One region of the Paenibacillus vortex V453 genome, then DNA from elsewhere that is predicted to be linked to it. Evidence: predicted binding sites of a transcription regulator. Region 1 holds the regulator's gene; each other region holds the start of a gene.

Region 1 (10,743 bases):
TAAAACCGGATTACGCCTTTTTCGGGATGAAGGACGCGCAGCAGGTGGCTGTCATTGAACAAATGGTACGGGATTTGAACATGGATGTCACCATCGTGCCCTGTCCCATCATCCGTGAAGCCGACGGTCTGGCCCTGAGCTCGCGGAACGTGTATTTGAAGCCGGAAGAGCGGGAACAGGCTCTTGTGCTGTCAGGTTCACTGCGGACGGCTCAGGAGGCAATCCAGCAAGGGCAGGCGGCAACGGCAGGAGAGATCCGTGCACATCTTCGAGAATATATATCCCGTTCCCCACTGGCCGATATTGAATATGCAGAATTACTCACATTCCCGGAACTTGTTCCAGTGGAAGATTCTTATCGTATGGTTGATGGAGACAGCCCGGTAATTATGGCGCTGGCTGTGCGCTTCGGCAGAACTCGTCTCATTGACAATGCGCTAATCCAACCAAAAGTAGGGGGATCCCATGTTTAGAACGATGATGAAATCCAAAATCCACCGGGCTACGGTGACGGAAGCCAATCTGAATTATGTGGGCAGCATTACCATTGATGAAAATTTAATGGAGGCTGCAGACTTGCTGGAGAATGAAAAAGTTCAAATCGTGAACAATAACAATGGCGCCCGTTTGGAAACGTACGTTATCAAAGGCGAACGCGGTAGCGGGGTTATATGCCTGAACGGCGCCGCAGCAAGGCTTGTTCAACCTGGAGACAATGTAATTATCATTTCTTATGCCATGATGTCCAAAGAGGAATACGACCATCATACGCCTACGGTTGTGATTGTCGACGAAATGAATAAGCCGGTTACGACGGAGTATCGCGAAGTCCACGCGGCGGTTCTCTAAGAGCCAAAATGTGACGGAAGCCCAAAGGGATGAAAAGACCGACTTCTACAGAAAATGAGTTCAGGTCGATGCACTGATCTCATTTTTCCGCTAAGGGTGGGATGCAGCTATGTTTCAACATGTATTCGCTGAAATGAACAACATGTTAGATGAAATTGTGAAGCATTACCCTTCTGCACAAGGTCCCCAAAAACAGGCGCTGGTACAAAACTGGAACATGCTCAAAAGCATGAGTGAAGCAATTATCGAGGAGTGGCTCCAATTTGAAGAGAAGATGGCCATTTTCCGCGAAAATGCCGTATCACCCCCGGTTTTTCCGCCGACCGAAGCGCCTGAATTGCAGCTTGATGCTTTTATCCGTGGCCAAGGTTATTACAAGTTGTTGATGTTCCAGCCGGCAATACAGCAGTTTGGGGCTGCCGCTGTGGTATTTCCGGAGAGCCTTCTGATCAAGCTGTACATTGCGATGTCCCATCTTTATATGGGGCAGACAGCTCAGGCATCTGATGTATTGATGTCCATTCTGCCGCTGGCAGATAACAAGAAGCTCCGGGCGATGATCTACAATGCACTTGGATGCATCGAGGTATTGAATGGACAACAAGGGAAGGCCGAAGAAAATTTCGCACTGGCAATTCACAGCGATCCGACTCTGCCCGATCCCATTATTAATCTGGAGGTCTGCAAGAAGAACCGCGGTGAACTTCAGTACGGCAGCCAACTGATCTCTTTGCTGTAGAAGAAAAAGCCTAACAAGAAGCGATGCCAGAGCTCATTCTAAAGAGACTTTGGCATCGCTTTTTGCCGTGTGAAGCAGGAAGGGGAGGGTGAGGGGATTTTTTACCCGGAATGTTCAAAACCCGCAACTTCTGGTATGCTGTTAATTAGTCTGGAGGAAAGGGATTTAGTCGAATGAAATTTGCCGTATTGGATTTTGAAACCACGGGCAACCAGTCTGCAGATGAGATTATTCAGGTCGGACTGGCCATCATCGAAGAGGATCGAAGTATATCCCGCGTGTACGGCACTTATGTCAATCCCGGGATTCCAATCCCTCCGTTTATCACCGGTTTGACCGGTATTTCTGACAGCGATGTAGCGGACGCTCCATCCCTAGAGGAAATGATGATGGAACTTGTGCCCATGCTCGACGATGTGGTATTGGTTGGGCATAACGTAGCTTTTGATTTTAATTTTTTGCAAAATGCACTCGATCGCTGTGGCTATTTACCGTTCAGCGGTCGGATTCTAGATACGATGCACTTCTTGAAAATATGCTTCCCTTCGCTTTCTTCATATCAGCTTGGAATGGTGTCTTCCCATTTCGGCCTGGAGCATGACCGTCCGCATCAAGCGGACAGCGATGCACTTGCAACGGCCTATGCGCTGCTGAAATGTCTGGAGGAGATCGATGAGCTTCCGCTCTTGACCATTCAACGGTTAAGTGATCTTTTTGCTGATGAGGATAGCGATTTGGCCTGGTTCTTTGACGGAATCCGGGCGGAACGGGAATTCCAAGCTGTACAGGGCGGAGATACCCATACGTATTATCGCCAGTTTGCGCTGGCTGTTGATGATTGGAACGATATTGCACCCGCAAGGGACGAATCGGAGCCGAACCCACTGGCTGATGTGAGCTTCGAACAGTACATGAGCGATGTCCGGGACCGTCTGAAGGAAACGCTGCCTCATTACGAGAGCAGAGACGCTCAGGATATGATGTTCCAAGAAGTGATGCAGGCACTGGATGATAATAAACATCTGTTGATTGAAGCAGGCACGGGAACAGGGAAGTCCCTCGGCTATTTGCTGCCTTCGATCTATCAAAGTGTGAAGCAGGAACAGAAGGTCATGGTCAGCACGCATACAATCAATCTTCAAGAACAGCTGCGTGACCGGGATATACCGCTGCTCACTCAGGTTGTTCCTTTTCCCTTTAAAGCAGCTATTTTTAAGGGGAGAGGACATTATTTGTGTTTGAGAAAATTTGAACATAAAATAAATAGAAGAGATTTTCATTCGCCGAAGGAAGATGTGATCATTGCAGCACAGATGCTGGTCTGGCTGACACAGACAGAAAACGGCGACGATGAAGAGCTGAACCTCGGCGGCCGTGGCGGAGATTTCTGGGAGACGATCTCCAGCGATTCGGATTCCTGTCTTGGACGTGCCTGCCCATGGTTCCGCAAATGCTACTATCACAGGGCCAAACATGAAGCGAGCGTTGCCGACGTGGTCATTACGAACCATTCGAAGCTGTTCACTGACGTTAAAGCCAATCATCAGCTGCTGCCGAGTTATGAACGCCTCGTCATTGACGAAGCACATCATCTTGAGGACGTTGCGGGCAAGCACCTTGGCTTGCAAATGAAATATTTTACGGTTGTGCATACGTTGACCCGGATGTACAAGGACAGCCGCAGCGGACAGCTTCCCGCGCTTCGCCAGCTGCTTCAGGCTTCACCGCATGAGAAGGCCGTAGAATGGTCTTCTGTCATTGACCGTATGTATCCAGATCTCATCACGGCCAAAGAAAATTGGGATCGTCTTAGCGATCAGCTGTTTGCACTGCTGCCGGAACGCGGGGATGCATCTCCAGGAGAAGCGGGCCAATTCTCACTTCGGTTATCGCCTCTCAAGAAACCGAAGGATTGGCAATCGCTGGCGGAGCTGGAGCATCAGATTCATGTGACCCTGGGTGACGTTGTGCGCAAGGGTGACAAGCTGATTGCTGAAATGAAGGAAGATCTGGATGATTACAGTGCAGACAGCTTGCTTACGGATCTGTCCGGACTGTTTAAAGACCTGGCCGCTCACCGTGAGGACTTGCGCTCCTTCATGGCTCTTAATGATGAGGGTACGGTATACTGGATGGAGGCTAATGGCAATTTCCGCAGTAAATCGCTGCAGCTCTATGCAGTGCCTGTTGATGTAAGCACTCATTTAAAGGAATTGTTTTTTGATAAAAAACAAAGCGTCATTCTGACATCGGCTACCTTGTCGGTGGATAAATCGTTCCAGTTCATGATCGAGAATCTGGGTCTTCAGGAAGCGGCTGACGCCGGTAATCTGAACACGGTTCAGCTGCCGTCTCCGTTTAATTACAGAGAACAAGCGCTGCTTGTCGTTCCGCGTGATTTTCCGAGCGTGAAGGGATCGGTCGGGGATGCCCTCTTTGTGAACACACTTGTGCAGTCACTGGCCGAAACGGCGATCGCTACCCATGGAAGGATGCTCGTTCTGTTCACCTCTTACCGGATGCTGCGTCAGGTGCATGAGCCACTGAAGGAAGCATTGGCATTAAGCGACATTGCGGTGCTGGGGCAAGGAATGGACGGGACCAGTCGAACCAAGATGATTCGACGCTTCCAGGAGAGCAGCGCATCGGTGCTCCTTGGCACCAGCTCCTTCTGGGAAGGGGTCGACATTCCGGGCGAGGCGTTGACCTGTCTTGCTATTGTACGGCTGCCTTTCCAGCCGCCGAATCATCCGCTGGTGGAAGCCAAGAGTGAACTGCTGCAGCAGCAGAAAAAGAACCCCTTCATGAAGCTTTCCGTTCCGCAAGCGGTTATTCGGTTCAAGCAAGGGTTTGGCCGCCTGGTCCGGACGGCACAGGATAAAGGGATCGTGATTGTATACGATACCCGGGTGATTGAATCCTATTACGGGAAATATTTCTTATATTCCTTGCCAGGACCTAAGATGGAGCATATGCCGACAGAGGGAATTGTTCCACGCATCTCGGAATGGCTTCAGGAAGAGGTCGAGGTTGGGGCAGATAACCAATCCGATGAATGATAGCTAAACGAAGAATGAAAATGCAAGAGATGTAGTTATTAACCTTTACTAGGGGGAGCATGCATGAAATCGGAAAAAATTTCGGAAGCCGTGGTCCGCAGATTACCTGTATATTTGCGCTATTTGAATGAGCTTCAGAAGCGGGAGGTCTCAACTGTTTCATCCCAGGAGCTGGGGCAGAAACTGGATCTGAATCCTGCTCAAATTCGTAAGGACCTGGCGTATTTCGGTGATTTTGGACGGAAAGGGATCGGATATGATGTTTCCTATTTGATTGAGAAGATTCGCCAGATTCTGAAGCTGGACCAGAAGATTAATGTAGCATTGGTTGGAGCCGGTAATCTTGGACATGCATTATCCAATTACAATGCATTCCTGAAGGATAATATGAAGATTGTGGCTATTTTCGATTCATATTCCCCCAAAGTTGGTATGAAAATCAACAACTTGACGGTTCAGCCGATGGAAGAGCTTGAGAAAACCGTACATGAATACGGCATTCGTATCGGGATTATTACCGTTCCGGATTTTGAGGCGCAAAACGTAGCTAATCAGCTTATTGCAGCAGGCATCGAAGCGATTCTGAATTTTGCGCCAACCATCCTGAAAGCTCCACCTCATATCCGTATTCATACGGCCGATTTTACAACCGATTTGCAGAGCTTGGCTTATTATTTGGACAACGGTAAGGAGGAAGCTTCACATGACGACAACGAAGTGGATGGTTAAGAACGGTACTTTTGCTGTGCTTGAGGATGGAAGATCCGTTCTTCGTGGATACATGGTTGTTGAGAATGACCGCATTACCTATCTTGGTGAGGAACAGCCGCCGGTAGAGGAAGGAACCGAGATTATCGACGGCACACATCTGTTGTTCCTGCCTGGTTTGGTAAATACCCATGGACATGCTGCCATGTCACTGCTCCGCGGTTATGGAGACGATTTGGCGCTGCAAGTATGGCTGCAGGAAAAAATGTGGCCGATGGAAGCCAAATTCACGGCCGATGATGTTTACTGGGGAGCCTCTCTTTCCGTGCTGGAGATGATCAAGGGCGGAACCACAACTTTTGTGGATATGTATGATCAGATGGACCAGGTTGCGAAGGTGGTAGAGGATTCAGGAATGCGCGGTGTCCTGACCCGTGGCGTTATCGGATTATGTCCGCCTGAGGTTCAGCAGCAAAAACTGGATGAGGCGGTTGCATTTGCGAAGGACTGGCACGGCAAAGCCGATGGCAGAATCACAACGATGCTCTCGCCGCATGCACCGTATACGTGTCCACCGGATCTAATTGAAAAATTCGTCCAAGCATCCCATGATTTGAATCTGCCGCTGCATACACATATGTCGGAAACGGACACGGAAGTGGCCCAGAATGTGAATGACTACGGACTCCGTCCCGTTGCGCATCTGGAGAAGCTGGGCATGTTCTCTCGTCCTACACTTCTGGCGCACGCCGTCCATTTGACTGATGAAGAGATCGAGATTTTGGCTAAATATCAAGTCGCGGTCTCTCATAATCCAGGCAGTAATCTGAAGCTTGCCAGTGGTATAGCGCGCGTGCCTGCACTGCTGAAAGCCGGCGTTACCGTGTCCCTGGGTACCGACGGACCAGCGAGCAATAACAATCTGGATATGTTTGAAGAGATGCGTCTGGCTGCATTGATCCATAAAGGGGTAAGCGGTGATCCTACGGCCATTCCAGCAGCCGAAGCACTGCGGATGGGTACGGAGTATGGAGCCAAATCGGCTTTCATTGAAGATATAGGCACACTTGCCGTCGGCATGAAGGCGGATATGATCGCGTTGAATACAGATCAGGCGCACTTCCTTCCTCGAACCGATTATGTGTCCCATGCGATCTATTCAGCCAGTGCAAAGGATGTAGAGCATGTATGGGTTGACGGCAAGCAGGTAGTGAAAAATGGCGCCAGCCTTACCCTCGACGAGGAACGTATTCGCCGGGAAGCCCAGTCTGCATTTGAGCGTCTTACAACCCTCTAGGGAATAATCAAGGGGAGCGAGGAAGACGGATTGAAGAAAAAAACGAAGTGGATATTGCTAAGTGTATCCGGAGTGCTGCTCTTGCTGCTAGGTCTGCAGCTCTACTATTCGCATGTCATGAAGGACACTTGGAATGAAGAGAGAATGGCAATCAACGCTTCCAAACAGCATGGCGGTTTGGTTTCGACAGGAAAGACCTATAAATCGGTGTGGGGCGAGGACAACAATTACTGGGTTGTCAGCGGCAAGGATAAAGACAATCAGGACCGAATGGTCTGGGTGAAATTCACCGATGATAATGTACCGGTTGACGGTGCCGATGCGGTGCAGTCTGTCTTATTGAGTTCCGGAATGTCAGAAGCACAAATACTGGATCAGATTCACAATGATTTGCCAGGAGCAACCATTAAGAGATTGCTGCCGGGTATGTATGAAAATGAGTTTGTATGGCAGCTCCAGTACGAAAGCAATGGTCAGCGGGGCTATCGATTCTATCGTTTCCAAGATGGAAATCCGATCGGCAATGACATTATTCTTCCAAATCAATAGTAGAAAAATAAAGAGAGACATCCCTATCAATTTCGGGATGCCTCTTTTTTTCACAACAATTGACAACGTTTACAATAAATAAAATGGAAAAACTGTTCTAAATATTTTCACAGATACGCATGAAAAAGTATATAAAATGTGATATACTCATATTTGTACAAATTAAGCATACAAACTACATGCATCGTATTATATCGTTGTTACATGTCATTATATACAAAGAAAATGATAGACAAAAACTATATAAGATTTTAAGGAGGAACTTCATGAAACTACGCATTGTACCTATCGTGCTGACTGTCGTGATCTCAGCATCGGTCCTCTTTGGTGGATGGTTTCTGTATCGGCAGATGGCACAGCATAACCCGCTAGCAAATGTTGTTTCGCAGTATGATGGTGTGAAGAGTTCTCATATAGATATTAAACAGGATACGGTTACTTTGAAACTTGATCTGGCTCCGGAAACGAATTTGCAGGGGCTTGTGCAGCATATAAAGCAAGAAGGCAAATCTGTAATTGGGCAGCGTGAGCTGAAAATCCAGGTGGAGGAGCATTCCTCGGAAGCGCTGGACCAATGGTGGGAGCAGGCGATGTTATCCGTTGCAGAAGCGATGGACAACAAGCAGTACACCGATATCCAATCTTCGCTTGAGCAATTGGCTGGCGAGTCCACGAACTTAAAAGCGAAAGCAACCATTGATGACACCAATGTTTATGTCAGCTTGTCGGATGGGAAGTCTGGTAAATTTATTATCTTGCCGCGTCAACCGGGTAAAATGGGGGTTTGGAACCATGCCTAAACTGGCTAAAGAGATCATGCTGGGTTTTATCCCGGTTTTGTTGGTATTCCTCGTGTTTGTAGGCGTCAACGTCGTGCCTCTGTTTATTGCTGCGGCCCTCGTAGGTACGCTACTGTTTATTGCAAAGATGAAGGGCGGCATCGCGGTGGGGGCTGGTAATGAACGCAAGCGAAAGAAGAGCGGACCGGCCAAACTGACATTCGAAGAAATCGGCGGGCAGGATAATGCCAAGCAAGAACTCCGCGAGGCTCTGGATTTTCTCATTCGTCATGAAGATATTAAGAAATTTGGCATTCGTCCGTTGAAGGGCATTCTTCTTACCGGGCCTCCGGGAACAGGGAAGACCCTGATGGCCAAAGCCGCTGCCCATTATACGGATTCTATCTTTGTTGCTGCATCCGGCAGTGAGTTTGTTGAAATGTATGTCGGGGTTGGTGCCGGTCGTGTCCGGGATCTGTTTAAGGATGCCAGAAGCCGCGCTGCAAAAGAAAACAAACAAAATGCGATCATTTTCATAGATGAGATTGATGTGATTGGCGGCAAGCGTGAAGGCGGCCAGCAGCGTGAATATGACCAGACACTGAATCAACTGTTAACTGAAATGGACGGCATTTATTCTCAGGATACTCCGCGTATACTGGTTATAGCTGCTACGAACCGCAAAGAAATGCTGGATAGTGCACTGCTGCGTCCAGGACGATTTGACCGCCATATTCAGGTGGATCTGCCCGATAAGAAGGGGCGTACACATATCTTGAATCTCCATGCGGGTAACAAGCCGCTGCATGAGGATGTCGACTTGGACAAAATCGCGGAGGAAGCCTATGGCTTTTCCGGCGCACAGCTGGAGAGTGTCATGAATGAAGCTGCAATCTATACGATGCGTGAGAATGAGCAGTTTATCCATCAGCGCCATTTATCCATGGCGATTGACAAAGTGATGATGGGTGAACGCTCGGACCGAGAATCGAATTTCGAAGAGAAGAAGCGCGTTGCCATCCATGAATTGGGACATGCTATTATGGCAGAGCTTGTGCGTCCCGGCAGTGTCAAGCAAGTAGCATTGAGTCCGCGTGGTAAAGCACTTGGTTATGTTAGGCATAATCCGCAACAGGAACAATACCTGTATACCAAGGCGTTCCTGGAAGAGCAGATTATGATAGCGCTTGGCGGTGCCGCCGCCGAGGAGATTTATTACGGGGGCCGAAGCACGGGCTCCAGCAATGACTTTGAGCAATCGCTTAACATCGTAGAGACGATGATGAAGTCAGGACTGACGGCGCTCGGCATCATCAATATGAATATGGTAACTACGGAAGAGTTAATGAAAGAGAATAATATGATTCTGGAAGAGTTAATGAACCGAACGAAAAGCCTCTTGGAACAGAATCGGCCAATATTCGACAATTCTCTTGACATCCTGTTGAAGGAAGAAATCCTCTCGGGAGAACAATTTCGTTGTCAATTTCGTGAAAACGCGCTTTTACCAGCATAAATTGTTATGCTGGTTATTTTTTTTTACTTTTTTGTCGTGCTAAGATATTATTATACTTTGTGCTCTAAACTGTATTTTTCGACAAATGGGGTACAATAAAGTATAGAGATAAGGAAAGGGTGGAGTAGAAACCATGTACTTCAAAAAAATCGGCGTTGTAGGCGGCGGGACTATGGGGCAGGGCATTGCGGAGATGCTGGCTGCAAAGGGTCTTGACGTACTGCTCGTAGAGAAAACTCCAGAGAAACTGGACTATTCATACCGAATGATTGAGACCAGTCTAGATAAACAGCTGGAGAAGTGGGGAATTACCCAAGCAGAGAAGAAACTGATACTGAACCGGATTCAAAAAGTAACTCATTTTGCCGAGCTTAGCACCTGCGATATGGTGATTGAGACCATTATAGAGGACTTGGAAGCGAAAAAAGAAGTGTTTACACAGCTGGATCAAGTATGTCCCAGCCATGTGATATTAGCAAGTAATACATCCACGCTTAGTTTGACGGAGCTCGCCAGCTCTACCAAATATCCTGAGCGTGTTATTGGCATGCACTTCATACATCCTGTTTCCAAGGTAGATCTGGTTGAAATTATCCGCGGTCTGAAAACTTCCGATCATACGTTCACGGAAACGAAACGCTTTGTCGAGGAAGTGTCCGATAAAAAAGGCATCATGGTTTATGAATCCCCAGGCTTCGTTACAACACGCATGATCACGCTCCTCATCAATGAAGCGATGCATCTGCTTCAAGAAGGTGTGGCTTCGGCAGAAGATATCGACGATGCGATGAGAATCGGTTATAACTTCCAGCACGGGCCGCTGGAGATGGCAGACCGCTTTGGTCTCGATTCCATTCTTGCGGCGCTGGAGCGGATGTTCCGCGAGTATGGCGAGCTGAAATACCGTCCATCGATTGTCTTGAAGAAAATGGTTCGCGCAGGACAACTGGGCGTCAAAACCGGAGAAGGCTTTTTCAAGTACGACAAGGATGGTGACCGGGTATGAATATTCTCGTAATCAACGCAGGCAGCTCTTCACTGAAGTATCAATTGTACAACATGACAGATGAATCCGTACTGGCCAAAGGGCTGGTTGAGCGGATCGGTATGGATTCCTCCATTTTGACCCATAAGCCGACCGGAAAACAGGACGTAACCGAGGTTAGCGAAATTCTGGAGCATACAACGGCCATCCGCAAGGTGCTTGGCATGCTGACGAATGAAGAACATGGTGTTATTGACTCCAT
Region 2 (10,743 bases), on a different contig from region 1:
TGTGAGCAGGAGAACACCCCAGATCATAATGGTTTTGACCTTTCTTTTCACGAACAGCACAAGGAAGAGACCGATCGCTCCGTAAAACAGCAGAATGTCGCCTTCCCATATGAATATTGAATGCAGCAGACCCAGAACGATTAACAGAACCGATCTGCGGAAGAAACTTCGACCGTACTTGAGCCCTTTGTTGATCAGGCTTTCCCTCATTTTGATCATGCTGTAGCCGAACAGAAACGTAAAGATCGGCATAAAGCTGCCCTCGACGAATACTTTCAGCATGTCATGGCTGATCTGATCCAGCGTGGAAGGCTGGAAGTAATGCAGCTCGTCTTTGCCGAACATGCCGTACTGAAAAATAAGCATATTGGCCATCAGAATACCGAGCAAGCTTAATCCGCGAATGGCATCGACCGCCGTTGAACGTTTGTTTGAATTCATGTATGTCACCTCTAACCCCAAGTATAAAACTTGAACATAAATAACGCGGAAACGGCTTCCTAACTTTTTCTTAACACTTCCAGCATTTGTTTAACTCCTGTTAAGGTTGCTGTGCTAGCATAAATAGCGGGTGAGGATAAAATGGATACACGAATTTTAATTGTTGATGATGAACCTTCCATCGTAAAAATGCTGCAGATGGTGCTGCGCAAGGAAGGCTTTAACCGCATATATACAGCTTCAAGCTGCAAGGAAGCCCTGAGCGAGATCGCCGCTCATGGAGCGGATATCGTGCTGCTGGATGTCATGCTGCCCGACGGCACGGGGTTTGATCTTTGTCCGCAAATCCGTTCGTATGGCAGTCCGCACATTCTGTTTCTGACGGCCAAAGCGTCCGATCTGGATGTGCTGACAGGCTTTGCAATGGGCGGGGACGATTATGTCACCAAGCCGTTTAATCCGCTGGAGATTGCCGCAAGGATCAAAGCGCGTCTGCGCCGGGGCGGCTTCGGGATGATGCCATCGGCCGAGCAGCCGGTTATTCAGCGTGCATGGGACTTCGGCCGGTTCAGGGTCGATGAATCCGCTGGCGAGCTGACGGTGCTGGGAGAGCCTGTGCCTTGTCCGGCACAGGTCTTTCAGCTGCTGCTTTATTTTTGCAAGCACCCGGGGGTAGTGTTCTCGAAGTCCCAGCTGTATGAAGCCGTATGGGGCATCGATGGCATAGGTGAGGACAACACCGTTATGGTGCATATCCGGCGCATTCGGGAACGAATCGAGGAGGACCCCAGCAACCCGCAGTATTTGCTGACGGTTCGCGGACTCGGTTACAAGCTGGTTAAGGAGAAAGGGCGATGAGACTGCGCAGAAGACTGGCCTTTCATTTTACATACCAACTGATTGCGTTCTCAGCATTTATGTTCTGCTTTCTCATCGTTCTCTTATTCTTCCTGATCAAGCATATCAGTGATGAAGAGATGAGGCGCAACTTCCCGACCGGCGTCTTGAACAGCATTGTAACGGAGACGGTGACGGAGAACGGGAAGGTTCTGCTGGATGACCATTGGAAGCAGCTGCTCCAGGACAAAGAGATGTGGCTGCAGGTGGTGGATATGAAAGGGAATGTGATTCACGCCACCAATACCGCGCCGGATGTTCCCTCGGAATACTCGGTTAGCAGCCTGCTTGAGATCAAGGAGAAGCGGCGTCTTGGGGAGTACACAATGGACTGGCAGATGGATCTGACATACAAGGACCCGCTGCTGTATCTAGCAGGGCGAATTGACGAGAGCTCGGATCATCTTCGGGAATGGTATGCACGGTATCAAGCGGGCGGCAGGGTGGACCCGGCGTATGCAGCTGAATTAAAGCACGACTTGGTAAGTCTGGGCGGATATCTGCATGTCATTGACCGGGATGGCCAGATTGTGCAAGCGATTGGAAAGGAAAGCGAGTATAAGGCAAGCTACCATCCGCTGGAGATCATTACGATGCAGGAGCAGCCCGGTACTTACTCCACGCATATTGCGGTTTATCGCGACCCGGCTACCGGCAGCACCTGGGTGTACCATACACCGCAGGATGAGACGCTGGAGAAGCAGCCTATTATGAATGAGCTGATCCGTGTGGCGCTGTGGACCTTGCTGTGTGTACTGATCTTGTCGCTGGCGGTAGCGATTTGGCATGGATACCGGTACAGTCGGCCATTGCTGCTGTTTACCGGATGGTTTGAGCGCATGGGGAGCGGAGCTTATGAGGAAGTGCTGACGCCCAAGGACCGGAAGCGCGTATTTCGCAAGAACGGGAAGCTGCGCATGCGCTTCAAGCTGTATAAGGAAGTGATTCACTCCTTCTACAGGATGGCCGAGAAGCTTGCCGAAACCGAACGGGAGCGCGAGCGGCTGGACCGGAATCGGGAAGAATGGATGTCGGGAATATCGCATGATTTGCGTACGCCGCTGTCCTCGATCCAGGGATATGGTTATATGCTGGAGAACGCGCCGCAGGACTGGAGTCAGGAGGAGCTGCGTGAGATGGGAACCGTCATTCGGGAAAAGGGCGATTACATGCTGGAGTTGATCGATGACTTCTCGCTTGTCTTTCGTCTTAAGAGCGAGATCCGGCCGCAGGAACTGGCACGGCTTGATCTGAATGAACTGGTGCGGCGCTGCGTGCTTAAATACGTGAATGATGTAACGCTGGATGCGAATTTTTCCTATATCGGAGGCGAAGAGCCGCTGCTCATTGATGGCAATGCCAAATGGCTGAAGCGGTTGATGGATAACCTGCTTACGAATGCCGTGAAGCACAATCCCGAGGGAGTTCATGTTGAAGTACGGGTAGAGAGACGTCCCGGCGGCGCGGCGATCGTGGTCGCGGATCAAGGCGTAGGGATGGACGAAGAGACTCGCCGCAACCTGTTTGAACGCTACTACCGGGGGACAAACACCGAGGAGAGTATGGATGGCTCAGGGCTTGGAATGAGCATTGCCAAAGCGATTGTCGAAGCACATCGAGGCCGGGTGGGCCTGTGGTCGGAAGTAGGCTGCGGAACAACCATCACTGTTCTATTGCCTGAGGTTTCCGTGCAAGGCGATGCGGATTGCACGGCACATGGTAAGGATGATTGACGTCATCACACGATTTTTTTCATTCCCATTGCAATTTGGTTAGTGTTCACTTATGATATGATTATGAAAAAGAAACCGCATTTCGATAGCAAGAAGAAGGAAATATTGCAGGCGGCCATGAAACTCTTTGCCGAGAAGGGCGTTGACGGGGTATCGGTAAAGGAGATCGGCGCGGCAGCCGGTGTGACGGATGCAGCGATCTATAAGCATTTTACGAATAAGGATGCCGTTGCTGCGGAGGCATTCGAGGAATACTGCGGCAGTTACACACGTTTGGTGGATGATTACGCTTCCCAGACCGGACTGTTCGCAGAGAGATTGTCCGCCTTGGTCACCCGTGTATTGGAGTCTTATGACGAGGATAAATACGGCTTGCTGCTGTTGTCCCAGCATCACGAGCTGTTTACGGAGGTGCTCAAGAGCAGGGGGCGTCAGCCGCTCGATGCATTATGCGATCTGCTCGATCAAGCGGTGTTGCAGCGGGATATTCCGCCGCAGAATATACGCTTAACCGCGGTGTTGATCATCGGTGCATTCAATCAGCTGGCCGTTTCAACGATGCAAGGGGAGCTTGAGGAACCGCTCTCGGCGCTGGCGCCTGAGGTGACGGCACATCTACTGGCTTTGACAGGTTTAGGGAAGGGTCCGGCGTGACCTTTTCTTTTTACCTTAAGGTTAGTGTTTATTAACCAAACTAACAGGGGGAACGTGTATGAAAAAGATTTTGATTATTCAGGGCAATCCGGTTGAGAACAGTTATGGGAGTCATTTGGCCAAGGGATATGCGCAGGGGGCAGTCGAATCAGGGGCAGAGGTGCGTGAGCTGGTGCTTGCAGAGATGGATTTTGATCTGAGCCTGACCGGCGGCTATAAGGGGAATCAAGCTCTGGAGCCCGATCTGCAAGAAGCGCAGAAGCTCATCGCATGGGCGGATCATCTGGTATTTGTGTATCCGAACTGGTGGGGCGGCATGCCGGCACTGCTGAAGGGGTTTATCGACCGAGTCTTTTTGCCGGGCTTTGCGTTTAAGTACCGCCGGAACTCTCCATTGCCGGAGCAGCTGCTCAAAGGGAAAACCGCCCGATTGATTGTCACGATGGATTCGCCCTACGTTTACTATCGCTTCTATCTGGGTCAGCCCGGGCATCAAATGATGAAGCATTCCATTCTGAAGTTCTGCGGCGTGAGCTCGGTTCGTGCCACGAACATCACGCAGCTTCGCAAAATGCCTGAGAGCGCAAAAAAGCAATGGCTTGAGCGCGTACAGAACATGGGGAGGAAACTGGCGTAGAGGCCGTTGCCGCCGATGTGCAGTTCTTTCCAAACACTTGACTTCTCGGGCAAGAAGATTATAATTCATACAACAAATGAAACAAAAGAGAATTGAAGGGTAAACAGGATCAAAATCAAATCTTAATGTATATGCCGGGGAATAGGGCCCAGGCGTTTCTACCAGGTTACCGTAAATGACTTGACTACATGAAGGATGAGAGCCAGAGTCCAGCGCCCGGCTTCGAATGGAATGGAGAGGCGGGCGGTAAGATCACCTTGGAATCCGGGTACCGGCAGGTTTTAACGGATGGGGTGTTGTGCAGACTATTAGCAATGCATTGCTGATGCACCGGGCTTCTCTTCCTCTATGGATATAGTTAGTTCAGGCAACCCGGGCAGATACGCTGTCCGGGTTGTTTTACGTGCTTGCGCGTAGAATTGATTTTGTACTTTTACCGTTTCATCATAAGAAAAACGTCTATCGACGTACTTTCACAGATGACAGATCGAAGTTAGAAGAAGTCTTTATTGCAATATCAGGAAGTCACAAGCTTTGAAGTTTATACTTTCTGATATCTAAAAAAAGGGGAGCGTGCATTCATCATGAGTTCAAGCAAGAGACAGAAACGATACGAGGTCAGCCGGGAGCTGGGGAAAGTGGCGTTAGGACAGGCACCGGCCGACCTGGTTATCAAGAACGGCACGCTGGTCAATGTGTTTACAGGCGAGCTTCAGGAGCAGGTGGACGTGGCGATGGCATTCGGACGCATACGCTTATATCGGCAGCGCCAATCATACGATACGGGGAAGGGACCCGGGTCATCGAGGCGAATGGCCGTTACATCTCGCCGGGTCTGCTTGACGGCCATATGCATGTGGAGAGCACGATGCTGACCGTGACCGAGTTTGCGAAAGCGGCCATCGTTAGCGGAACCACCGGGATCTATATGGACCCTCATGAGATCGCCAATGTATTCGGTATGGAAGGTGTGCGGTGGATGCACGAGGAAGGACAGCAGCTGCCGCTTAAGGTATTCACCACCATCCCTTCCTGCGTGCCGGCGACGTTTGATCTGGAGGATGCCGGAGCCCAGCTTGGCGTGGAAGATATCGAAGAAGGGCTGACCTGGCCTGGAGTTGCCGGGCTTGGCGAAGTCATGAACTTCCCGGGCGTGGTATATGGCGATCCGACGATGAGCGGTGAGATCGAAGCCACGCTGCGTGCCGGCAAGACGGTGACGGGACATTTTCCCGCAGAGGACGACCGGATGCTTCAGGCGTATCTGGCAACCGGGGTAAGCTCCGATCATGAAACGGTGACGAGAGAGCAGGCGCTAGAGAAGGTTCGCCTCGGGATGCACCTGATGATCCGTGAAGGATCGGCTTGGCAGGACGTGAAGGAAGTCATCAAGGTGGTGACGGAAGACAAGGTGCGTACGGACAATATCTCCTTGGTGACGGATGACGTGTATCCGCAGACGCTGCTGAGGCTTGGCCATATGAACCATGTGGTGCGCCGTGCGATCGAAGAGGGTGTGGATCCGGTGACGGCCATCCAGATGGGCACGATCAACGTGGCTCGGTACTTCGGGATGGATCTCGAACTCGGGAGCATCTCGCCAGGTAAAACGGCAGACATTCTGCTGCTTGATGATCTGAACAGCATGGTGCCGTCGATTGTAATTACTGATGGTGAGGTGGTTGCGGAGAACGGCCAAGTTGTGAAGCTATTCCCTGTATACCAATACCCGGAAAAAGCGTTCCATTCGGTTCGCCTGCAGCGTCCGTTGACAGCGGAGGATTTCCTGCTCCGCAGCAAATGGGATACCGCACGCACGGAAGTCAACGTGGTGCGGGTCATCGAGAACAGTGCCCGCACAGCCAAAATGACAGCGGTGCTCCCCGTGCAGCAGGGCATCATTCAGCCTGATCTTAACCAGGACGTGGTTCAGCTTGCGTGCATCGAGCGCCATGGCGCAACCGGACAAATCTCGCTTGGCTTTGCGAGCGGCTTCGGATTGAAATCCGGTGCGGTCGCTTCCACGGTGGCGCATGACAGCCATAATCTGCTGGTAATGGGCACGAGTGCCGAGGATATGGCGCTAGCGGCGAATGAGCTGGCAGCTTGCGGCGGCGGGATGATCGTGGTGCGTGACGGTCAGGTGCTCGCGAAGGTGGCCATGCCCATTGCCGGCTTGCTGGCGGATCGTCCAGTGGAGATCGTAGCGGAAGAAGTTGCTGCACTGGAGGAAGCCTGGAAGGAGCTGGGGTGCTTCATCCATGCGCCGTTCATGACCTTCTCCCTGATCGCGCTGCCGGTGATTCCGGAAATCCGCATTACCAATCGCGGCATCGCGGACGTGACGGAGTTCAAGCTCATCGAGACGGAGATTCGCGCGATTCAATAAGGTGGCGGCATACATTAAAGCAGGTTGGCCTACATGGCGAACCTGCTTTTTTTGGTGCGTAAATACCGGGCTTGACCTGTGAGGGGATGCGGCAAGTCATGCTCCAATGGATAAACCTCACATAATTCCATTCGCACTTAGTGATTTTCGTCACAAATTTATAACTTTTTGCCCCTAATCCTTCCTAATATTGTGATATTGATCACAATCCTTTCTGCCGCAGTCTGCGAAAATACAAAAAGAATCAAATTTAAAGTGATCACGTGAGCTAAAGGAAGGGGTATCTTTATGGATCCGGTTATGCTGGCGCGAATTCAGTTCGCATCGACAACCATTTTTCACTTTATTTTCGTACCGTTGTCTATCGGATTAGCGTTTTTGATTGCCATCATGGAGACGATGTATGTTGTCAAAGGCCAGGAAGTATACAAGAAAATGGCCAAGTTCTGGGGGAAGCTGTTCCTGATTAATTTTGCGGTCGGGGTAGTGACAGGAATTCTGCAGGAGTTCCAGTTCGGCATGAACTGGTCGGATTATTCGCGATTTGTTGGGGATGTGTTTGGCGCGCCGCTTGCCATCGAGGCCTTGTTGGCCTTTTTCCTCGAGTCAACATTTATCGGGTTATGGATATTCGGCTGGGACCGGTTATCGAAGAAGGTCCATCTGCTCAGCATCTGGCTGGTGTCCTTCGGCACCCTGATGTCGGCCTTCTGGATTCTGGCGGCCAATTCGTTCATGCAGCGTCCCGTTGGGTTCGAGATGAATAATGGACGAGCGGAGATGAATGATTTCCTGGCATTGATCACCAATGGGCAGCTGCTGGTAGAATTCCCGCACACGATCTTTGGGGCACTGGCCACCGGGGCGTTCCTGGTAGCAGGCGTGAGTGCCTACAAGCTGATGAAGAAGCAGGATCTGGATTTCTTCAAAAAATCATTCCACATCGCCATCGTGGTGGGGCTCACCACCTCCATTCTGGTTGCGGTCTTCGGTCACCAGCAGGCGCAGTATCTGGTGGATACGCAGCCGATGAAGATGGCTGCTGCCGAGAGCCTGTGGGAGACGAGTGACGATCCTGCGGCTTGGACGGTCATTGCGTCCATCGATCCGGAGAAGCAGGAGAACAAGATGGAGCTTAAAATTCCGTATTTGCTTAGCTTTCTGTCTTATAGCAAATTCTCCGGCGAAGTGATCGGAATGAAGGAGCTGCAAGCCCAGTACGAGCAGCAATACGGTCCCGGCGATTATATACCTCCGGTGCGGACCACCTTCTGGAGCTTCCGGATTATGGTGGCCGCAGGCAGCGTGATGATTCTGCTCGGATTGTACGGAGCCTGGCTGATGCTGCGCAAGAAGGTCGAGCACGCTGGCAGATGGTTCCTGAGATTGATGCTGTTTGGCATTTCATTGCCGTTCATCGCCAACACGTCGGGGTGGATCATGACGGAGATCGGCCGGCAACCGTGGACGGTGTTCGGACTGATCACCACGGAGAATAGTATATCTCCGAACGTAAGTGCAGGCTCCATCCTGTTCTCGCTCATTACGTTTACAGCCATCTATGCGGTGCTCGCTGCCGTTATGGCGTACTTGTTTATTAAAGTCATTAAGAAAGGGCCGTATGCGGCGGAGGAAGAAGACCGCCACGCAAGCGATCCGTTTAATAAGGAGGGCTACCATGCTGTCTCTTAATGAACTGTGGTTTGTGCTCGTTGCCGTGTTGTTTATCGGGTTTTTCTTCTTAGAGGGCTTTGATTTCGGAGTCGGGATGTCCACACAGCTGCTCGCCAAAAGCGACACCCAGCGCCGGGTGCTGATCAACTCGATCGGCCCGTTCTGGGATGCCAATGAGGTCTGGCTGCTGACAGCGGGCGGCGCGATGTTCGCCGCCTTCCCGAACTGGTATGCCACGCTGTTCAGCGGATTCTATATTCCGCTTGTCTTTCTTCTGTTGGCCTTGATTGGACGGGGAGTGGCCTTTGAATTCCGCGGCAAGGTAGGCGACGTTCGCTGGAAAAGAGTGTGGGACGGTGCAATCTTCATCGGCAGCGTGCTTCCTCCGTTCCTCCTGGGTGTTGTTTTTGCCTGCCTCATTCAGGGGCTTCCGATTAATGAAGAGATGCAGATGTATGCCGGATTCTTCGATGTCGTGAATGCCTATACCGTTGTTGGCGGGCTGACGATGGTGATGCTCTGTCTGCTGCATGGGTTAATGTTTACGACGCTGCGCACCATAGGGGATCTTCAGGAGCGTGCGCGCCGCATGGCCCGGAGATTGCTGCTCCCGGTGGCGGCACTGTTCGTGGCATTCGGGGTCATGACCTATTTCATGACGGATATCTTCGAGAAGCGTGGTGCGGTGTTAACCGTGCTGCTCGTGCTGGCTCTGCTTGCATTCCTGCTGGGCGGGTATTTCATGAACGTCAAGCGGGACGGCTGGGCTTTCGGAATGACCGGGGCCGTCATTGCTCTGCTGGTTACATCCGTGTTCGTGGGCTTGTTCCCTCGCGTGATGGTCAGCTCCATCCATTCGGCGTTTGATCTGACTATCTATAATGCGGCCTCCGGACCGTATTCCTTAAAAATCATGACCATTGTGGCTGTATCGCTGCTGCCATTCGTATTGGGATATCAAATTTGGAGTTACTTCGTTTTCCACAAACGGGTACATGAGAAGGAGCATCTGGAGTACTGATGGGAAAAGATCTGCTGGGATACAAGGGCGCCAAGATCGTATTCTTCCTTGTCGCCGTATGTACCCTGACACAGAGCATGGCCATCCTCCTGCAAGCCAAATGGCTGGCGGAAGCCATATCCGCCCTGTTCGCGGGATCCACGCTGCAGGAGCAGGGGGAGACCATTGCCTTGTTCCTGCTTGCTTTTCTGGCACGCCACGGCATTTTCACCGTGCAGCAAGGAATTGCACAGCGTTTTGCCGAGGAGACGGGCACGAGCCTGAGGAAGCAGCTTCTGGAGGAGCTGTTTCGGAACGGGCCGTCCTTTGTCCGGTCGGAAGGAACAGGCCATGTGGTTACGCTTGTGCTGGAGGGCATCGGCAAGTTCCGCAAATATGCGGAGCTGACCATACCTCGCATGATGGGGGTGGGCATTACCCCTGCGCTGGTATGGCTGTACGTATTCATGACGGACCGGATCTCGGGCATTATTCTGCTGGTGACCATGCCGATCCTGATCGTGTTTCTCATCCTCGTGGGACTTGCCGCGAGAAAGCAGACCGAGCAGCAGCTGGATTCCTACCAGATGCTGTCCAATTATTTCGTGGATTCGCTGCGGGGTTTGACCACTCTGAAGTTTCTGGGACAGAGCCGCAAGCACAGCGGGAGCATAGGGCAGGTCAGCGAGGGATATAGGGCTGCGACCATGCGGACCTTGCGCGTTGCGTTTCTGTCTTCCTTTGCACTGGATTTCTTCACGATGCTGTCGGTAGCGTCCGTAGCGGTAAACCTGGGCCTGCGTCTCATTAACGGCAGCCTTGAGCTGCTGCCTGCACTCCTCATCCTGATCCTGGCACCGGAGTATTTTCTTCCGGTGCGCATGGTCGGGGCTGACTTCCATGCAACGCTGGACGGCAAGCAGGCAGGGGAAGCGATGCAATCCATCATCCGGGTGGCCCGGAAAGAGCGCTTGGAGGCCCAAACCGGTGCAACATTTAAAATTAAAGATAATATCCCGGCACGTACTGGCTCCACGCCGCGGTTCCAATGGGAGAAGAGCAGCGTACTGGAGCTGTCCTGCATCGGACTGCAGTATGCAGGGGCGGGTCCTGCCTCCTTGGAGGACGTCAGCTTCCGAATATCGGGTCAAGGCCGGATCGGCATCGTCGGAGAGAGCGGGGCGGGTAAATCCACGCTGATCGAACTATTAGGCGGGTTTATGACGCCTACATCCGGTGAGATGAAGCTGAGCGGCGTGAAGCTGGGGCATTCCAGCCGGGACGAGTGGCGAAGTGAGGTCACCTATATGCCGCAGCA
Region 3 (10,743 bases), on a different contig from region 1:
AGATTTCCGCTCCGCTCGGACCGCTGGCGAAGCGGTTCACGAGAACGAAGTAGACGGTAAACAAGGTAGCAAAGAGCGCAATTTCAGCTCCGAGGAACAGCCAGAATCCGAAGATACGATTGCGGTTTTCCTCTGTTCCATATTCCAGCGGCTGAGTGGCATCTATTTTCATACCGTATCACCCCGCAGTTTCTGTTCGGTTTGAACAATCTCTTCAACCGGAATGTAATATCCGTGATCACGGTCAAAGGACATGGTAGCCATTATAATCAGCACCGCGACACCAGCCACGATGGATGGAATCCACCAGCTGAATACCAGGAAGAAGCCAAGGAAGAAGAAGGCAATACCCAGTATAAATGGTTTTCCGGTGTTGCTAGGCATGTGAATCTTCGTGATTTTCTCATCTGAGAGCGGTTCGTTGTTTTTCTTCGAGAACCAGTAGGCATCACGGCCTTTTACTTGTGGTGTGACAGCAAAGTTATATACAGGAACCGGGCTTGGCGTTGACCATTCCAGAGCGCGTGCATCCCATGGATCGCCTGTTTTGTCGCGCGGCTCGTAACGTGTACTCCAGTAGATGTTGTATACGAGAATAACAAATCCGATTGCCAGACCGACCGCACCTACCATCGACAGCATATTCAGCGGGCCAAAACCGGTTTCAGCTGAGTACGTGTACGTCCGGCGAGTCATACCCATCAGTCCCAGGAAGAACATCGGGAAGAAGGTAACGTTAAACGAAATGGCAATGAACCAGAAGGCAATTTTGCCAAGTTTCTCATTCAGACGGAAGCCGAACACTTTAGGGAACCAGTAATGGAAACCGGCAATGACGGCAAATACGGCACCTGGAATGAGCACATAGTGGAAGTGGGCAACCAGGAACATCGTATTATGATACTGATAGTCGGCACTGGCCATCGCCAGCATAACGCCGGTAACACCGCCGATCGTAAAGATCGGAATAAATGCCAGTGAATAGAGCATCGGTGTCGTAAAGCTTATTCGGCCTTTCCTCAGCGTAAAGAGCCAGTTGAATATTTTGACCCCGGTCGGCACGGCAATCGCCATCGTTGTGATCGAGAAGAAGCCGTTGACCATAGCGCCTTGACCCATCGTATAGAAATGGTGGGCCCAGACCAGGAAGGACAGAGCTGAGATGATAACCATACTGAAGACCATGGAACCGTAACCATACAGGTTCTTCTTGGAGAAGGTCGATATAATCTCACTGAATATCCCGAATGCAGGTAGAATAACGATATATACCTCAGGGTGACCCCATACCCAGAACAGGTTGGCCCAGAGCATATCCATACCGCCGTTGGACATCGTGAAGAATTGTGAACCAAACACGCGGTCGAACATCATAAGCAATAGCGCAATCGTAAGTACCGGGAAAGCAAAGATAATGATGACACAAGTGATCAGCACAGACCATGTGAACATTGGCATGCGCATGAGTGTCATACCTGGTGCACGCATCTTCAGGATCGTTACGATAAAGTTAACGCCTGTAAGGAGCGTACCAATCCCTGATATCTGCAGCGCCAGAGAGTAATAATTGTTGCCAACCGTCGGACTGAACTCGATACTGGCCAGCGGGAAATAGGCGGACCAGCCGGCATCCGGCGAGCCTCCAATGACAAAGGAGATGTTGAACAGCATCGCACCGGCGAAGAATAGCCAGAAGCTGATTGCGTTCAGTTTAGGGAATGCTACGTCACGGGCACCGATCTGGAGCGGAATGATAACATTCATCAGACCGAAGATAAACGGCATGGCCATAAAGAGAATCATAATGACTCCGTGAGTTGTAAATACTTCATTATAGTGCTGACCCGTCAGAAATTTCATCTCCGGTGCAGCGGTCTGCGCACGCATCATCAAGGCGTCAACGCCGCCGCGGAACAGCATGATCAAGGCACAGATGATATACATAACGCCAATTTTTTTGTGATCCACGGTGGTCAGCCATTCCCGCCACATATATCCCCACTTCTTGTAATAGGTCAAGCCGAAGAGGATTGCAAGCGAGACGAGAACAATACTCACCATGGCGCCGTAAATTAACGGATCACCGGTAACGAAAAATTCGTCCCATTTCATAAGAGCCTAGCTCCTTTCTGGATGTATGAAGTAGATCGGGTGAACAACGTTTCACTCACCGATTTAATGTCCATCATGTTGATGATTTGGGCTTTCTTCAGCCGGGAAGTTCGGCAGCGGCTCGTTCGGATCCACGTTCGTTTCGCTGTCAAATTCCGTTTCTTCCGTTGTAGCAGGATCCGGGTGGACGTCTTTATGGTCCTGATGCTCCTCATTGCCATTGACATCACCGCCATGGTGATGATCTTCGGAAGGCGGCGGGCTGAATTCAAGGTGCGTGTTGGAGAAGCTCATTCGACCGACATGCGCGGTTTCCAGCAGCTTCTTAAACTCATCTTCCTTCAGCTCAGGAGCAGTTTCCTTGACATCTTGAACCCACTTGTCATACTCGGTCGAAGACATTGCAAGCGCCTCGAACTCCATGTGTGCGAAGCCTTCGCCGTTGAAGTTCGCGTTACGGCCCATCATGGAGCCCGGTTCGTCGGCAACCATGTTAAGCTTCGTAATCATGTCGCTCATCGCATATTTCTGGCCATGAAGCTGAGGGATCCAGAAGCTTGAGATTGTACCGAATGAGTACAGACGGAATTCAATCGGGCGATGTGTTGGAATGTTAACGTAATTCACCGTTTCGATTCCTTCTTCCGGATAGCTGAAGTGCCATTTCCAGTTCGAAGAGGAAGCGTAGATGACTAGCGGCTCTTGGTTTTCATAGCCTTCCGGCACATTCTCCACGGCCACCGTCGTTTTGACGGTCACAACCGAGAGGACGGCAACAATCAGGATCGGAATGGCGGTCCATAATATTTCCAGCCATTTATTGCCTTCTTCATGTGGCGGTTCGTAACCTTCGTTGGATTTCTTCGCTCGATATTTGGTGAGCATGAAGATATAAAGCGCATAAACTACGGCCAATATTCCGACCATCATGAGAATGGAGAATATGATTGTATCGGATAGGGTTCTGGCAGCCGGTCCTTTCGGATCCAATACCGTGAGTGAGCTGCATCCCGATAAGAGCAAGGTGAAGCTTAATAACAATGCAAATAACGGCCCTCTTTTGTTCATGATGTACCCCTTTCCTTGAAACGGCTTCGTTCAAATGTTTCTAACACATCTATAGTAGAAAGTTCTGATTGGCTTTGCAAAACACATAAAATTGTATAATTTACATATAAATCCACATTCGTGTCAATGTGTGTAATTTTATGTGTTCAATTTGTTACAAAAGGATTGGTGTGTGAGGCAAATCATTGTAGTGGTGCGGTTTAAGCGCAGTTCATACTTTGTTCAAATATTCACGAGTGTTACCAGTTTCGTCACAATTCCGGGCTGGTTTTTTCCTTTAATAGCCAATCTGGAGACAGCATAAATCCTAGTATTTATAAGGGTTTAGAGGTGTATGTATGTTTTTTCACAATGATAAAAGGAGCGATTTTTCATTTCCAGGATACCTATTTAACCAAGAGGCATGTATGTTCCTGTGCTATGATATAACCAAAAATTGGAACCGTTTTTTTGCTGGAAGCCTTCAACTCGTTGGCCGAAAGTGAGGGGATGATGTGCGATCGTTCTGGATATGGCTCTTTTTTCTAATATCAAGCTAGGTATGTGCCTTCCTGCCTGAGGTTCAACATGTTAATTCTGACCCGTTGCCTTGGAGATTGGGGAGCAGCTCTATTTTCTTCACAGCTTATTTTATAGCGCTGTTATGCCGGGCAAGGCCTGCAATGCTATTTGTCACACTGCTCGTTGCCTCGCTGTGGCCGATCGGCACAGATGCTTTTAATTCCTATATTCTCCTGGTTTTTTCCATTATTGCGGGAAAAGCGGCCTATCGGCTTCCGGCCATTCAGGCCTGCGTCATTGGTATCGTTCTGGTTGTCGGTGCTATCATGCCGGATTTGTTAGGCTACCCCGGCTTTCCATCGCCGTTCCTGGTTCTATATTCGGTTACTCTCGCAATTGGGCTTGCTTTATTCCGTACCGTCTGGGCCCGTTATGAAGAGTCTTCGGTTCGGATATGAAACGCTGCTCAGCGAATATCGTAATATGAAACGCCGGATGAATCGAATTCGAAGTGGATTGAATTATTTGAATTCAGAATGCAGGACGAAAAAGCCGCAAGGACGAAGGTACGCGAGGGGCGAGCTGATCTCGCCGTCAAGCTGATACGTAACGATTACAGAATCGTTGCAGCCGTGGATAACCCGTTTGTCCAACTGGCCGAACAGCACGTCCGGACAGTCTATAATCGAGAACTGCAGCTTCAGGCTACTGCAGCTGCCGCACCCGATGAAACGCAGTTTCGTGAACATGTACAATCGTATTTACAGATGCCCCCTTTACGCGTGCTTGGTGTACAGCTCTTTGATAGGCTATTTTGCAAATGATGGTGGTATTTATGATATTCCGTTATGGCTCCGGGTTCGATTTAGGTGACGGCTACAGCTTGCTGTTGATGGTCGTTGTGATTTATACGCTGACGATCGTAGCCTTATCTATGCTCATGGTTGGTATCCTGCAATCCCCGGAGCAGTTTAATACACTGTTTCCGTCAATCATTCCGATCATGCCCCTGATCAGCGGGGTCTATATGCCGTCAGGCACAATCACGAATCCGTTCAGGTGAATACAGGGCCTTCTCCCATGGTTGATGACCATGGAAGGGGCCTTTTCTTATGGTTATGTATGGAGACGGATAAGCTCGGCCAGCTTGATGAGTCCGCTCTCCAGTTGATTGCAGGAGGCATAGGCATAGGAAAGACGAAGATGCTGCTGGTCGCTGCGGTCATAGATATTACCGGGGTTCAACAGGATGCCCTCCTTCAGGGCTTGTTCAAATAAAGGACGTATGGAGATAGGTTTGGTGACGTGAAGCCAGATGTAGAACCCGCCTTGCGGTATGTTCCACTGGGCAATATCGTGGAAATATTGCTTGAGAATATCGAGCGTAAAATCTCTGCGACTCCTGAGCTCCGCTCGGATCTGCATGAGATGCAACTCATACATCCCGCTCGACAACCACTCGGCGACTGCGTGCTGGGAAAGTGCGCTGGATCCGTAGTCGGTTTGCATTTTGATATCGGACAGCCGGTCGATTACCGGCTCGGGACCCACAATCCAGCCGATGCGAAGGCCGGGGCCAAGCGTCTTGGACATACTTCCCATGTAGAGCACAAGCCCCTGCTGGTCCAGCGCTTTCAGAGACGGCGGAGAGGGAGCATCAAACCACAAATCCCCGTACACATCATCCTCTATGATGGGCAGCCTTTCCCTTGCACATATTTGAAGCAGCTCCGTTCGCCGCCTGGAAGACATCAGCGTTCCGGTCGGATTATGAAAGGTAGGAATCGTGTAGAGCAGGGCAGCATTGTGTTGGCGCTTAAGTCTCCCGATCGATTCCGTTCTAATGCCGCGCTGATCCATAGGAATCCCCTGCAGAAACATGCCTGCAGACTGAAACACATGAATCGAGTTCAGATAAGAGGGGTTCTCTACAAAGATGGCGGACCCCTGGTGCAGCAAGCCTAATGAGATGAGCTGCAATCCCTGCAGTCCACCGGAGATGATCAGAATGGATGACGGGGTGGCATGAATTCCTTTCTTTTTCAGATAGTCACTAATGATTTCTCTTAAGTAGAGGCTCCCCTTCGGCTCGGAATATCCCAAAGAGAGTTTGCTGGCCATGCTGCCGCTGAATATCTCCCGCATCTGGCCAGTGGGAAGCAGCTCCGGCGAGAGCTCTCCTGTACCGAGCCGGATCATATCCGGATCGGTTTCCGAACGGTTGATCTGCTGGATCATATGAATGTTCGGCTGGTAGGAGCCGGATTTCACATACTGATTCCAATCTGGCGGAGGCGTGGCGGCTAATAAACTCCAGGTATTGTTGGCGATGACCGTCCCTTGTCCAACCTTGGATTGAATCAAGCCGTCCGCGGCAAGCTCGCCCAATGCATAAACGATGGTGCTTCGGTTTACCCCAAATTTGGCAGCAAGGTCTCTCTGCGTCGGAATCCGGGTCCCGACAGGCCATTCCCCGTTCATAATTCTGTTCTTCATGTAATTGTAGATCTGCTGATGCAGCGGTATGTCGGAGGACTTGTTTAATTTCCATTCTTCTGTCATAGGAAACTCGCTTTCGCCACGTATTTTGTTCATTATAATTCATTGGTTGGGTTTCGTGCCAACCAATTGGTTGGAGACGCTGCTGGGATCGACCCTTACAATGGTGAAAATATCCGCAGGAGGTTAGGTTTCATATGATAGGCGTTATCCTTCATGGGTTCATCCTGGCACTAGGTCTTATTCTTCCATTAGGTGTGCAAAATGTGTTCGTATTTAATCAGGGAGCGGTTCAGCCTCGCTTCGCTAAGGCGCTGCCCGTTATCATCACGGCGGCTCTGTGCGACACGCTGCTTATTTCCTTAGCCATTTTGGGCGTATCCGTGATCGTTCTGGAATATGACTGGATCCGAATGGTGTTGTTTACCTTCGGGATCGGATTCCTGGTTTACATGGGATTCGTAACATGGAAGACAAAACCTTCGGAGCAGCAACAGGAAGCTGCTCGTTCGTTTACGACGAAAAAGCAAATTGTTTTTGCCATATCCGTATCACTGCTGAATCCGCATGCCGTGCTGGACACGATGGGGGTTATAGGCACAAGCTCGCTGCAATATTCAGGTACGGACAAGGCCATATTTGCCATTGCATGCATTATTGTATCCTGGCTGTGGTTCCTGGGCCTTGGTATTGCCGGCAGGTCGGCGGGGAGACTGGATTCGTCGGGTAAGCTGTTACCCGTGATGAACAAGATTTCGGCATTGATTATGTGGGGAACAGCGGTTTATCTGGGGGTTGGTTTGATGGGCGTGCTGTGATTTTTTCTCTAAAGACGTTTATTCCTTTGTCCTTGGCATCTCGTAACCTTTATAATGAGCCTAATTCTAGTCATGATCTATCAAAAAAAGGAATAAGGACGGTGGGTTATGGAATACAGGTTGGTAAAGGCTGACCCTAAGGCGTTCTCGAAATATTTTGCTACCTATTACAAAAATATCTGGTTTAGACCGAGCTGGGCGGAGTTTGCCAAGATTCTATCGGATTCGGACGATGGCTACTGGGTACTTTCAGGCGATGACAAAGCCGCGGGAGTTTATTTGAACAACGAATCTATCGGACTAGTATTCGGAATACCGCCATATTCCATTACCTCTGAACTGATCAGAGAGGTCAAGAACCATGCCCTTCAATCTTGGAGTTTGGAGGAGCATGATCTTCATGCATACAATGTCCTTGATGAACAGGAGTTTGCTTTTCGGGAAGCGGATTTTGTACAGGTTGAATCCAGGCAGTGCATGATCCGGCCGACCGAACAGCTTGAAGCATCCTTCGATGTTAACTATATTGCGAGAGTACCTGCAAGAAAAGATATCTCTGAACTGGTTGAAGTGTTTAGGAAAGCTTATGCCAATGGTCCGGACGAACGGGAAGTCGAAGTCTATATGAATGATACAGTCCATTATTTTGATCAAATAGATCCCAAGCTGCTGCAGGCATCCTCTCTAATATATGATCGAGCATCTGAAGAAATGGCAGGTGTATGTTTGATTTCCTTATGGGAAGGGTTGCCCCTTGTCTACAGCATTGCAGTAACAGCTGAGCATCGAGGCAAAGGTTTGGCAGGCGCGATGCTGGAGAGGGCATTAACCGTTCTGGAGCCGCAGCACCCCCTGCTGCGCCTCTTTGTCACTTCGGGAAATCGAGCTGAGCAATTGTATAAGAATAAAGGCTTCCTCTCGGGAGGGAAATATCACCATTTGAAATACACCCTCAAGTAAGAATTCATATATGGTAATGGTTTGGAAGTACGGTAAACTAGGGGTAGCTTGAGTCCAACTTTGATGAAGGAGGTATGGCGATGAAGATTTCGATTGGCGGTTATTCTTTTTTCAATACGTTCCTAGAGGGAAAGATGGATGTGTTCGGTTATCTGGAGACGGTGAAGTACCGGTATCGTATGGATGCGGTTGATCTGTGGAATGGTTTTTTTATCGATCGGAGCGACCCCGTATACAAACTTGCTGATGAGAGCTACATTCGTAAAATTAGAGAAGCGCTCGATGAGAAAGAGATGAGGGTGGTTAATTTTGCTGTAGATGGAGCACATCTATGGGATCCCGACCCGGACATCCGTCAGAAACTGTATGAAAATGCGCTTGTTCATCTGGATGCAGCTGAAATCTTAGGGGCTGAAACGGTGCGGATCGACACAGGCGGCAGTTATCAGGAATCGGAACCGATGTCGGACGAACAATTCGAATATACCGTCAAGCGCTATCAAGAATATGCGGATCGTGCTGCGGAACGGGGGTATCTCATCGGTCCTGAAAATCATATGGGCGCGTCCCTCTTGCCGCGAGAAATGAAACGGATTGCGGAAGAGGTCGATCATCCGGCATTCGGCTTTCTGCTTCATCTTGGCAGATGGAAAGCAGATGAGACTGCGGGGGATGAGATGGTTGCGCCATGGGCAGTACATACTCATTTTGATGCGAGGACGGTGCTCCTTCCTGATGCGGAGGACAAGGTACGGAGTTTGCTTGCAGGTGGATACCGTGGTTACTGGGGTGTGGAATACAATGCGCCGGGAAACCAGTATGTGGAGATGGAATGGATGACTGGTGCCGTTAAACGAATCGTGAGTCTTGCCAGCAGGGTTGATGAGGTATGATGCAAACCTTGAAAGGCTTGATTGCTGGCGGACCGAGGGGGCGTTATATGGCAGGAAAAAATGGAGTTGAAACACGCAGCGGACATGAGGGGCGTTATTTATTGGAATAGTGGGAGATATCGCGTTTATAACGCCGTATAACGTTATGGGTGTCCGTAAGATTGTAAAAGGTGCTCTTTTGGCCTCTATAGCAGCGGTCTGGTCCGTTAGATTCAGCGGGAGGTCGAACGAGAACATAAGTCATAATCTACCTGCCTAGTGCATCACCAAAAGCCGATTCCATTTAGAATCGGCTTTGCTGTGTTCACGGCTCCCGGCAGCATGAGGATACTCTGAAGCCGACTTACTTGCTCCGTTTAAACGGGTTGTACAGTTTATGCCGCATTTCCATGCCATCCATCGTGACAAGGCCCGAATCAATCTCATAGAAGCGAGTGAGGAGGTTGATAATGGTTGTTTTCCCAAAATAGTTACCTAGTAAAACTATCCGCTTCAGCCTTATCAAAGGAAAAGAGGCTTGTGAAGCTCACATTACTTAAGAAAAACTTTAACTTTTCTCTACTTTTCCTTAAACTATATTTTTTAAGCTGGATAGACAAAGTTAGAGGGAGATGTTGAAGTTGAAGAAGGGTTTGATATTGCTTGTTATATTCCTGCTGGTCGGGTGTGAGTCCATTCTAACGGACGCCCCTAATGCGAATGAAGCGAAGAACAAAGATGGGCAAGAAGCGAATGCCGATTCCGCCACTCGAAGTGACAACCACTCCGACGAGAACGATTCCAATATAGAGACTCAAACAATCCATGTGACAGCTGAGCAGGTGACCCGGGGAAATCTGGTCTTGGTTAACAAGGAACATCCGCTTGATGAGGGAGCGGTTCCAACGGATATCGTGAAGTTGTTTCAGGAACAAGATTTGATGAATGGTTATGTGCTTCTGGACAACACGATCCGGTTATCGCGCAGCGTTGCGCTGCAGTTCCGTGAGATGGTTGATGCGGCCGGTGAAGACGGAGTCCATCATTTCATGATCAGCAGCGGGTACCGGGACACCGAAGAGCAGGAGGTGCTTTACCGTGAAAAGGGTTCGGATTATGCCTTGCCTCCCGGCTACAGCGAACATAACCTTGGTTTATCCATGGATATCGGATCGACGCAGATGTCGATCGATCAGGCGCCCGAAGGAAAATGGCTGCAGAAGCATGCGTGGGAGTTTGGATTTATTTTGAGATATCCCCCGGATAAGACCGAGATTACAGGCATCCAGTACGAACCATGGCATTTTCGTTATGTAGGACTGCCGCACAGCATGATCATGAACGATCTGGGTTTGACATTGGAGGAATATCTTGATTATCTGAAGAATTCATCCAGCTACAAAACAACCGTTGAAGGGAAAAAGTACGAAATAACGTATGTGCCCGTCACAACGAAAGACATTGCGCTTGAGATTCCGGCAGGAAGCGAGTATGAGGTATCTGGAAACAATATCGATGGAGTCATTGTAACGGTGAACCTCAGTCAGGATGATGGGGAATGAAGCAGCCGCATAAATGGATCATTCTAGGGCTGTATGTCGTATATTTATACGTGCTGGTCAAGGTGATCTTGTTCAAATTCGGTTCCGTGGATGTCTCATTTCTGTGGCAGCAGCTGCAACGGGCGATGGATAATCCCGAATATATGCAGGCGCGATTGCAGTTTGCCAACTTTACGCCTTTTGAATCGATTAATCAAAATATGAAGCGGCTGCCGAGCCCGCACGATGTCATGAACCTCTTTGGTAATATCGCTATATTTATGCCGAATGGCATATGGATTGGTTTAATGATAAGAAGCAAATTCCTCGGGTTCTTCGGTTCGTTCCTGATTTCCCTGGGGTTAAGCCTGG

What was found. Region 1 encodes Rex, which represses fermentation and respiration genes when NADH is low (regulators of the CRP and FNR family bind a similar motif). Its sites were predicted from a motif close to TTGTGAAATATTTCACAA; they were not measured.
Region 2: PVOR_RS00290 (cytochrome ubiquinol oxidase subunit I) is a predicted target of Rex. The motif match lies at 6,942-6,959, and genes of this name have one in related genera.
Region 3: qoxA (cytochrome aa3 quinol oxidase subunit II) is a predicted target of Rex. The motif match lies at 3,399-3,416, and genes of this name have one in related genera.

The regions. Positions count from the first base shown of each region.
Region 1 is NZ_ADHJ01000020.1:92,598-103,340, forward strand. It holds gene panC (pantoate--beta-alanine ligase) at 1-473, shown strand, start outside; gene panD (aspartate 1-decarboxylase) at 466-849, shown strand; gene PVOR_RS12315 (hypothetical protein) at 983-1,588, shown strand; gene dinG (ATP-dependent DNA helicase DinG) at 1,762-4,647, shown strand; gene PVOR_RS12325 (redox-sensing transcriptional repressor Rex) at 4,711-5,376, shown strand; gene PVOR_RS12330 (amidohydrolase) at 5,351-6,652, shown strand; gene PVOR_RS12335 (cell wall elongation regulator TseB-like domain-containing protein) at 6,683-7,201, shown strand; gene PVOR_RS12340 (hypothetical protein) at 7,468-8,001, shown strand; gene PVOR_RS12345 (AAA family ATPase) at 7,994-9,496, shown strand; gene PVOR_RS12350 (3-hydroxyacyl-CoA dehydrogenase family protein) at 9,630-10,502, shown strand; gene PVOR_RS12355 (acetate/propionate family kinase) at 10,499-10,743, shown strand, end outside.
Region 2 is NZ_ADHJ01000001.1:64,863-75,605, reverse strand. It holds gene PVOR_RS00320 (DUF418 domain-containing protein) at 1-441, opposite strand, end outside; gene PVOR_RS00315 (response regulator transcription factor) at 583-1,299, shown strand; gene PVOR_RS00310 (sensor histidine kinase) at 1,296-3,071, shown strand; gene PVOR_RS00305 (TetR/AcrR family transcriptional regulator) at 3,135-3,725, shown strand; gene PVOR_RS00300 (NAD(P)H-dependent oxidoreductase) at 3,784-4,362, shown strand; purine riboswitch at 4,468-4,569, shown strand; partial or broken gene ade (adenine deaminase) at 4,947-6,751, shown strand; gene PVOR_RS00290 (cytochrome ubiquinol oxidase subunit I) at 7,040-8,443, shown strand; gene cydB (cytochrome d ubiquinol oxidase subunit II) at 8,430-9,446, shown strand; gene cydD (thiol reductant ABC exporter subunit CydD) at 9,446-10,743, shown strand, end outside.
Region 3 is NZ_ADHJ01000022.1:45,999-56,741, forward strand. It holds gene qoxC (cytochrome aa3 quinol oxidase subunit III) at 1-172, opposite strand, end outside; gene qoxB (cytochrome aa3 quinol oxidase subunit I) at 169-2,112, opposite strand; gene qoxA (cytochrome aa3 quinol oxidase subunit II) at 2,176-3,180, opposite strand; gene PVOR_RS13535 (hypothetical protein) at 3,765-4,139, shown strand; gene PVOR_RS30350 (hypothetical protein) at 4,203-4,430, opposite strand; gene PVOR_RS13545 (hypothetical protein) at 4,502-4,744, shown strand; gene pdxR (MocR-like pyridoxine biosynthesis transcription factor PdxR) at 4,798-6,243, opposite strand; gene PVOR_RS13555 (LysE/ArgO family amino acid transporter) at 6,378-6,998, shown strand; gene PVOR_RS13560 (GNAT family N-acetyltransferase) at 7,107-7,958, shown strand; gene PVOR_RS13565 (sugar phosphate isomerase/epimerase family protein) at 8,039-8,851, shown strand; gene PVOR_RS13570 (D-Ala-D-Ala carboxypeptidase VanY) at 9,472-10,392, shown strand; gene PVOR_RS13575 (VanZ family protein) at 10,389-10,743, shown strand, end outside.